DNA from 3 places in the Carnobacterium sp. FSL E2-0243 genome. Region 2 is predicted to be linked to each of the others. Evidence: predicted binding sites of a transcription regulator. Region 2 holds the regulator's gene; each other region holds the start of a gene.
The links. Region 2 encodes LexA, which represses DNA repair genes until DNA is damaged. Its sites were predicted from a motif close to CNAACANNTGTTNG; they were not measured.

Region 1 (3,269 bases), 610 kb from region 2:
AAACAGTTACAACGCCAGTTACACCAATAGCTAAACCAGACATTGCCCCTTCTACATGCCCCATTTCTAAGGCTTTCGAGGTCCCAATTGCATGAGCAGATGTTCCTAAGGCGATACCTTTAGCAACTGGATCTTCCACTTTAAGTCTTTTTAAAATAGGTGGGCCAATTATTGAGCCAATAATTCCTGTTACAATTACCATAACTAGGGTGACAGTCGCAATACCATTCATTTTTTCTGAAATACCTAGCGCAATTGCCGTCGTAACTGATTTTGGCATAATAGAAACAATTAAATCTTTTTTTAAATGCAAGGCAACTGCCAACGCTCCTGTGAGAAAAGTACTTGCAATCGTTCCACATATAATTCCAGTTAAAATTGAACGAACATGTTTTTTTAACAAATGAAACGTATTATATAATGGAATTCCCAAAGCAACTGTTGCTGGAGTAATCAAGATATTTAAAATTGTTCCGCCTTCGAAATAATTTTCATACGAAATACGCCCAACTTTTAAGATAATAATGACAAAAATAGTTGACAAAACTAATGGGTTAAATAAAGGAAAAGGAAATTTTTTGAAAATAGCTAAAGCAAATAAATACATGCCAATAGACAACATTAAACCAAACATAGGATTACTTGTAAGTTCTTGATACACTTTTTGCGTCATCCTTTCTAGTTTCATCTAAGTCAACTGCACTATCTTCAAATCTCCGCTTAACTGCTTGGACAATTACGCCCACAAAAGCTACCGTGAAAGCTGTCGTGATAATTGAAACAAGTAATAATAACCACCACGTATCTTTAATAATCGGAAAATAAACCATGATTCCGACACCAGCAGGTAAAAATAGAATACTTAGATTTCCTAATAAAAAGCCCCCTACTGTTTCAACGTCTTTGACTTTCAAAATTTTAAATTCTAATGCTAAAAATAAAAATAACATGCCAATCACACTTCCTGGCACAGGTAAATTAAAGACCTTTGACAGTACTTCGCCTAAGAAAGAAAAGCTTAAAATGATTAAAAACTGTTTATAGATATTCATGAACATTCCTCCATACCCCCATAATATACCACATTTCACTCAAAAAAAGCGAAAAAAGTCTTGATTTTAGTGGGTTTTCTTGTAAAGTTATCTAACCTATTACAAAAACATAATGAAACCGAAACCATTTGAACATTCGTTCCCTTCCGTGGTAGGATTCATAATTAAATGGTATACTATTCTTATAGTTCTTACGAGTGAATAATCTAAACATAGATAAGTTTTTGATTTCATTAAGCTAGTTTCACATGTAATTCATACCAAAAAGAGGAATTCAAAAAATAAATCTGATCTATGCATATAAAGGAGGAAATTATGAATCAGCCATTAGCTTTTCGTATGCGGCCTACAAATATTGATCAAATTGTTGGCCAAACTCACCTTGTTGGAGAAGGAAAAATTATTCGACGTATGGTTGAGTCTAAAATGCTATCTTCGATGATTTTATATGGACCGCCTGGTATTGGAAAAACAAGTATTGCAAGTGCCATCGCAGGGTCAACAAAATATGCTTTTCGAATGTTGAATGCGGCAACAGATACAAAAAAAGACTTACAAATTGTCGTTGAAGAAGCCAAAATGAGCGGGACTGTCATCTTATTATTAGATGAGGTTCATCGTTTAGATAAACCAAAACAAGATTTTTTATTGCCTCATTTAGAAAATGGGCGTGTTGTAATGATTGGTGCTACAACTGAAAATCCTTATATTACAATCAATCCTGCGATTCGTAGTCGGACTCAGATTTTTGAATTAAAGCCACTAGAAATTTCTGATATTGAGGTGGCTATTGAACGGGCGCTAGTCGATAAGGTCAATGGACTAGGAGATAGCGCTGTAGAAGTCACTGAAGAAGCTTTACTGCATTTTGCAAGAGCAACTAACGGAGATTTACGCAGTTCCTTGAACGGGCTTGAGTTAGCCGTCAAATCGACTCACCCTAATCAAGATGGGCTCATTATCATTGATTTAGCTATCGCTGAAGAATGTGTCCAACGAAAAGCTCTGACTCATGACAAAAACGGCGATGCTCATTATGATGTGATTTCAGCATTACAAAAGTCGATTAGAGGTAGTGATGTAAATGCCGCTTTACATTATATGGGACGTTTGGTTGAAGCTGGAGACTTACCCATTATTGCTCGACGGTTAATGGTAATCGCATATGAAGATATCGGATTGGCAAATCCTGCAGCCGCAGCTCGAACTGTCACAGCTGTTCAAGCCGCAGAGAAATTGGGCTTTCCGGAAGCTCGAATCCCTTTAGCTAATGCCGTTGTCGACTTATGCTTGTCCCCAAAATCTAATTCGACTTACGTAGCGATAGATGCCGCTTTAAGTGATATTCGTGCTGGTAAAAGTGGCGATGTTCCAGACCATTTAAGAGACTCCCATTATAGCGGTGCTAAGGACCTTGGACGAGGAATCGACTATAAGTATCCTCATGCATACCCAGAGGCATGGGTAGATCAGCAATATCTACCAGATAAGTTAAAAAATGCAACTTATTATGTCCCTAATTATACAGGGAAATATGAAGCAAGCTTAGCAGGGCAATATGACAAGATTAACAAACTGAAAAAAAAGAAATGATTTTTTAGTTTATTGTTCTATTTTGATTGAAATTTATGTTATCCTAAATAGGAACTGTCACATTTATTGAAAGGAGTTTCTTAAGTATGACGATTTTAATGATTCTCTTTGCTTTAATTTTATTTGCAACTGCTGGTTTTTTATTATCGGGAAAAGCTAGTATTCTGATTATTAATGAAAAAGAAAATCAACATGCAGCAAATCAACATGCAGCAAATCAAGTGTTTTTTAAATCTTATGGTGCTCTACTATTATTATGTGGTATATTTGCACTTGTGTTAATTTTCATTCATTCAACTTGGCTTTTATTGCTATTTTTAGTTGCTACATGTGCCATAATGCTGCTATTAATACTCGGATTGAATCGAAGAATCGACTAAAAAGGTTAGGAGAGTATTTTTCTCCTAACCTTTTATTCTGTAGTAAATACATCTAGTGGCAATGTTGACACTGGGCCTGCTAGTCGCTCGATTAGTGCTGTCATTTTGACTGCTCCAACTCCCCGCTGCTTCGCAAAGTTTTCAAGGATTTCTGGGCTAATATCTTGTAAATAAATCAATTGATGCTCTATAGAATAGTTTTTAAATAGCTTAAATTTAGGCTCAGCAAAAACATCTTGGATTA
Region 2 (3,269 bases):
TTGTAGTTCCAGATACTTTTGCTTCACCATTTTTGTTTGCTATTACAGTTGATTTTTCCACTGTAATAAAGTCATTTTTTGCTTCATCCGCATTGACAAAAGCAGGGAATAGTGAACCATTTAACAAGAATAGAAATACCAATACAACTTTTACATTTTTCACTTACATATCCTCCAATATTTTTAAGTGTAGTCTTTATTAGTTAAAGGCTCTAAAATATAGCATATCATAATAATGATTCCTATGCTAATGAATTTTTATTTATTTTTTAATTTCATATGTATTTAAAGAGTTCACATAAAAAAAAGCAAAAACCCACGAAAGGTTTTTGCTACAAGTTAATTAAATTAGGCTGTTTTTGTTTTAGGTTCGCGACCTAAGATAAATTCTAGTACAGTTAGTATGGCAAGTATACCAACAATGATGATAAACCAACTGGATGTTGTTACACCGAAGTCCCATGTATTATAAATCCAAATTACGACCAAGCTGTAAATCATTGATAGAATATTTAAAGCACCAAAAGCCCATAAATTTCCATTTTCTTTGTTGTTTAGATACATAGCACAAAGACCTACGCTTAAAACAATCCAAGCTACTTGTACTAATAAACTAAACCAATAAAACATAAATGCAACCATTAATAATTCCTCCTTAATAATAAAAATTTTGTTGAGCCGTCTAGGCCTGGCAGAAAAATAGGGAAATTTGATGTGACGCTTTTTGTCACCTCGAAATTTCATCTTTTTTCCGAAGGCCTGGTTCAAAAGAACTAGCCTTGATAAAAAGTTTGTTGAGCCGATTAGCTCTGGCAAAAAGATAGGAAAATACACACAAAGTATCTTTTTGCTTTGAGGGGATTTTATCTTCTTTTCGAAGAGTTGGTTCAAAAGAACTAGCCTTTATCTACACCATAAATTTTAGCACAAATACAAGAAGATACAAATGAAACGAATTGAAAACAAAAAAATAAAGCAAAAAGTGTGAGCTTTTTGCTTTATTTAGTGACTACATAGATTTAAGAAATATGGCTACGGTATAAACCGACAACTTTACCTAAAATACTAACTTCATTCAGGATAATTGGCTCTAAAGCATCATTTTCAGGTTGCAGACGATAGTGTGTTTTTTCTTTGTAGAATCGTTTGCATGTTGCTTCATCTTCATTGGTCATAGCAATAACAATATCACCATTATCTGCATTTGTTTGCTTACGAACAATGACATCATCTCCATCAAGTATGCCTGCATTAATCATACTTTCTCCACGAATTTTTAACATAAATAAAGATTCGGGATCATAACTCAGATGAGGTGGAATTGGAAAATAATCAATGGCTTCCTCAACTGCTAAAATTGGTTCACCAGCAGTAACAGTTCCTAATAAAGGAATTTTATCAGATGGAACACCTAATTTTGAAAGGCCTAAACTGGTTAATTCAATTGCACGAGGTTTACTAGGATCTCGTTGGATGTAACCATTTTTTTCTAAACGTGATAGATGTCCATGGACAGTAGATGTAGAAGAAAGTGAGACTGCAGTACCAATTTCACGAACAGTCGGTGGATAACCTTTTAACTGCACTTGTTCATGTATGTACTGTAGTACCTCGATTTGTCTTGATTCTGGTGTTTTACGCATAAAATAGTGCACCCCTTTTCTTTCTTAATTTCTTATCTATAGAATACCATAGATTGAAATGAAATTCAAACAGATGTTCGCTTTTGTGGAGAATTAAGCAAAGGAATATATTTTTTTGGTTTTTTTTGGTATAGTATGAAGAGAAGATAAGAGAGATGGAGTGATTAAAGTGTTAGAAAAAAATAAAATGAGTCGAATTAATGAACTAGCTAATAAAGCTAAAAAGGAAGGTTTGACTATAACTGAACAAGCAGAGCAAAAACAGTTACGTGAAGAATATTTAACAGCATTTCGCGGTGGGATGCGCCATCATATCGAAGGAATGAAGGTTGTTGATGATGAAGGAAATGATGTAACTCCTGAGAAGTTAAAAGATATTCAAAAAGAAAAAGGACTTCATGGTCGTTAATCCCTTGTTGTCTATTTGTATTTTTAAAAGAATTCAGATTGTTTTCTGAGTTCTTTTTTCTGTTTAAACAATAAATGGTTAATTTAATTTTATAAGCAGTGCTGTAATTTAATGATTTTTTAAATTAGCCAAAATTTACTTAAACGATAAAAAGCGGATTAAAGAAATCTAGGAAATAAATAGAGCAATGGCATGTATCGAAATTAAAAGAATCTAAAGAATAAGAAATATAAAATGCTTAATAGTAGTGAAAAATACCTAAATAAATTTTTGGACAAAATAAAGTGTTGTGAGAATTTTAAAACTAAATAGGAGCCAAATAGACCAATTGATTAAAATCTTCACATAAAAATAAAAAATAATATAAGTGAAAAATACCTAAAAATGAACGTTTAGTTGTTATTAAACGAAAAAACGATTAAATTCTTTGTAGAAAGCGTTGCACAAATACAAATAAAACAGTAGAATAAAGATATTAAAACCGAGAGGATGATTTAATTGTTCGATACAACTGACCAACTTGCAGTAAATACGATTAGAACACTTAGTATGGATGGAATTCAAAAAGCTAATTCTGGACACCCAGGCTTACCAATGGGGGCAGCTCCAATGGCCTATACACTTTGGACAAAGCATTTGAAAGTCAACCCTAAGAATTCAAGCTGGACGGATCGTGATCGTTTTGTGTTATCCGCTGGACATGGATCAATGCTTTTATATAGCATGTTACATCTATCTGGTTATGCGGTTACTATGGATGATTTAAAAAACTTCCGCCAATGGGATAGCAAAACACCAGGACATCCAGAAGTTCATCATACAGATGGTGTTGAAGCAACAACAGGACCACTTGGTCAAGGAATTGCTAATGCTGTAGGTATGGCAATGGCAGAAGCCCATATTGCAGCTACGTATAATAAAGAGGGACATACAATCGTTGATCATTTCACCTACGCTTTATGTGGAGATGGTGATTTAATGGAAGGTGTTTCTGCTGAAGCAGCAAGTATGGCAGGGCATTTAGAATTAGGTAAATTAGTCGTTCTTTATGATTCAAATGATATTTCATTAGATGGACCAACTTCTAAAGCATTTACAGAGAATGTTGGAAAACGTTTTGAAGCATATAATTGGCAACATATTTTAGTAAAAGATGGCAACGACTTAGCTGAGATTGAAGCAGCTATTGAAGCAGCTAAAGCTGAAACAAAAAAACC
Region 3 (3,269 bases), 140 kb from region 2:
TATTGAGAGCATTTATATTGATCAAGATACCAATAATATCCAATTGAAAATCCCTTTTCAATTTTTAAAATAAAAGTATTTTTTTCAAAGAGTGTAAAGTAAGTAAGAAGAGATGGAGGAAGAGCAATGAAAGCAGAAATTATCGCAGTTGGAACGGAATTATTATTAGGACAAATCGTTAATAGCAATGCGGCTTTTCTTTCACAAGAGTTGGCTGTATTAGGAATTAATGTGTATCATCATGTTGTGGTTGGAGATAATCCTGAGCGGCTAGATCAAGTATTAACAGAAGCTGAAAAACGTAGTGATTTAATTATTCTTTCAGGAGGCTTAGGGCCCACTAAAGATGATATGACGAAACAAACAATCGCAGCGCACTTAAATCGATCACTTATAACAGATGCAGCAACACTAAAAACAATTGTTGAATATCATGAAAAAACGAAACGACCGATGCCTGAAAATAATAAATTGCAAGCTGTTGTAATAGAAGGTTCAACAGTTTTAAAAAATCCAACAGGTTTAGCAGCAGGAATGTTTATAAAAGAGAATGGAAAAATGTATGTATTGCTACCAGGACCACCTAGCGAATTAAAGCCAATGTTTTTACAAGAAGCAAGACCTTTACTATTAGCAAATAGTGATAAACCTGAACTGCTTGTTTCAAGAGTATTGCGCTTTTTTGGTATAGGTGAATCGAAATTAGTTACGATTTTAGATGACTTAATTGAAAATCAAAAAAACCCAACGATTGCTCCCTATGCTGGAGTTCATGAAGTAACTTTGCGTTTAACAGCAAATGGAGGCTCTGAGAAAGCCTGTAATGAACTTCTAGATAGATTGGAAGCAACGATTCAAGAAAGGGTAGGAACGTATTTTTATGGCTATGGAGACGAAACAACATTAGTTGAAGTGGTTGTTGATTTATTAAAAGAAAAAAAATTGAAGATAACAGCTGCAGAAAGTTTAACAGGAGGAGCTTTTCAAAGTTTACTAGCTAGCGTTTCAGGAGTTTCTGCTACCTTTGATGGAGGCGTAGTCACTTATAGCAATGAGAGTAAAACAAAGGTATTAGGCGTATCTTCCGACACAATTAAGCAGTATGGAGTTGTTAGCGAGGCATGCAGTATTGAAATGGCAGAAGGTGTTAAACAGTTATACGGAACAGATATAGCTATTTCTTTTACAGGAGTGGCAGGTCCAGAGACATTAGAAAATCAGCCAGCAGGAACAGTTTGGATTGGATTAGCGGTAACAGGTCAAAAAACAATTGCGAAATGTTTTCATTTTGGTAGGAATCGAAATGGCAATCGCGAACAAGCCGCATTAAGTGGATTAGAAATGGTTCGTCGCATATTAAAAAATATTCCGCTAGATGAAGAGTGAAAATGTTGATTTAATCGAATTTAATTTCATAAAAAAAATTAAAATAAAAATAGACCGAACTTTTGTTCGTTTTTCTCTTGCTTTTTTTTGGCATAACGATTATGATAGTTTTTGTGAAACAAAATAATAAAAGATAAACGTTAAATAAAATAAGAATGGACAGATTTAATGCTAGTTCTTATGAGCCAACTCTTCGAGAAAAAGATAAAAATTCGAGAGGACAAAAAGAGTCCTATCAATTTTTCCTATTTTCTTATCAGAGTTAAAAGGCTCAACAAACTTTTTTATATCAAGGAGGAATTTTAATGGCAGATGATCGCAAACAAGCCCTAGATGCAGCATTGAAAAAAATTGAAAAGAATTTTGGTAAAGGTTCAGTAATGAAGCTTGGCGAAAAAATTGATACTCAAGTTTTAACAATACCTAGTGGGTCTTTAGCCTTGGATGTAGCGTTAGGAGTAGGCGGGTATCCTAAGGGACGGATTATTGAAGTGTACGGTCCTGAAAGTTCAGGTAAAACAACTGTTTCTTTACATGCTGTAGCAGAAGTTCAAAAACAAGGTGGAATTGCTGCCTTTATTGATGCTGAGCATGCGTTAGATCCTAAATATGCTGCAGCATTAGGAGTAAATATTGATGAGTTATTACTATCTCAACCAGATACAGGTGAGCAGGCCTTGGAAATCGCAGATGCGTTGGTTTCTAGTGGTGCTATCGATATTGTGGTGGTTGATTCGGTAGCTGCTTTAGTGCCTAGAGCAGAGATTGAAGGGGAGATGGGCGATAGCCATGTAGGTTTACAAGCTCGTTTAATGTCTCAAGCTTTACGTAAACTGTCAGGTTCTATCAATAAAACCAAAACGATTGCTTTGTTTATTAACCAAATTCGTGAAAAAGTTGGAGTCATGTTTGGAAATCCAGAAGTAACACCGGGTGGTAGAGCGTTGAAATTTTATGCAACTGTTCGTTTGGAAGTTCGTCGAGCGGAACAAATTAAAAATGGCACAGATGTAGTTGGAAATCGCACTAAAATTAAAGTCGTAAAAAATAAAGTTGCGCCACCATTTAAAGTTGCTGAAGTAGATATTATGTACGGGGAAGGTATTTCTCAAGTAGGAGAATTACTGGATATGGGATCAGAAAAAGATATAGTAAATAAAAGTGGTGCTTGGTATTCATATGAAGGTGAACGTATTGGTCAAGGTCGTGAAAATGCGAAGAAATATTTTATGGAAAACCCAGAATTAAGAGTAGAAATTGAACAAAAGGTTCGAGCAGCTTATGGGATTGGTGAAGAAGTTGTTGAAGAAGAAAAAACAGAACCTGTAAAAAATGAAAAAAAAGCGGTTGAAAAAAAAGTTTCTGAGGCTGAATCGATAGCTGTAGATAAAATAGCTAAAGAAAATGAGAATCAAACAGAAATTGTGTTAGATTTACCTGAAATTGACCCAGAAAAATAAAGCTTCGAAAAGTATTTTATTGATGAAATTCAATAAAATACTTTTTTTTTAGATTTTATTCCCATGAAGGTCGTTATTTTTAAAGAATACGTTAGAAATTAAAATTATTTATTAAATTCTATTTTTATTCAAATTTAAGCAATAAGGCTTTTAAAGTAAGGGGTTTCTTTAGAGAAACTTTTTTTTTTTTAGAAATAAAAGGGAGAAAAAAAGAAAAGGTGGTTCAAAACGTGTTAATTCAGTTGACATGTTGGCGATGTACAATTAAAATTAGAGTTGTGTATTACCTTATTTAAATATACGCGGTGACTTTTTTTGAATAAAATTTAAAAAATTTGCCAAAGAAAAAAATAAATGACAATTAAATACATGATACGGAGGTGGAAGAATGAATACTATTATTATCAGTGTAGCCTTCGCTAT

Region 1: a site for LexA is predicted at 1,182-1,195, ahead of MHI00_RS10235 (replication-associated recombination protein A). Genes of this name have one in related genera too.
Region 3: a site for LexA is predicted at 1,442-1,455, ahead of recA (recombinase RecA). Genes of this name have one in related genera too.

What each region holds. Positions count from the first base shown of each region.
Region 1 covers NZ_JBBOPM010000001.1:2,186,575-2,189,843, forward strand. Annotated here, with positions in the region: gene MHI00_RS10225 (LrgB family protein) at 1-673, opposite strand, end outside; gene MHI00_RS10230 (CidA/LrgA family protein) at 639-1,052, opposite strand; gene MHI00_RS10235 (replication-associated recombination protein A) at 1,368-2,645, shown strand; gene MHI00_RS10240 (hypothetical protein) at 2,732-3,025, shown strand; gene MHI00_RS10245 (hypothetical protein) at 3,058-3,269, opposite strand, start outside.
Region 2 covers NZ_JBBOPM010000001.1:1,577,318-1,580,586, forward strand. Annotated here, with positions in the region: gene MHI00_RS07395 (sunset domain-containing protein) at 1-163, opposite strand, end outside; gene MHI00_RS07400 (hypothetical protein) at 349-642, opposite strand; gene lexA (transcriptional repressor LexA) at 1,020-1,643, opposite strand; gene MHI00_RS07410 (DUF896 family protein) at 1,813-2,052, shown strand; gene tkt (transketolase) at 2,551-3,269, shown strand, end outside.
Region 3 covers NZ_JBBOPM010000001.1:1,436,496-1,439,764, forward strand. Annotated here, with positions in the region: gene MHI00_RS06700 (metallophosphoesterase) at 1-73, shown strand, start outside; gene MHI00_RS06705 (competence/damage-inducible protein A) at 127-1,386, shown strand; gene recA (recombinase RecA) at 1,692-2,846, shown strand; gene rny (ribonuclease Y) at 3,235-3,269, shown strand, end outside.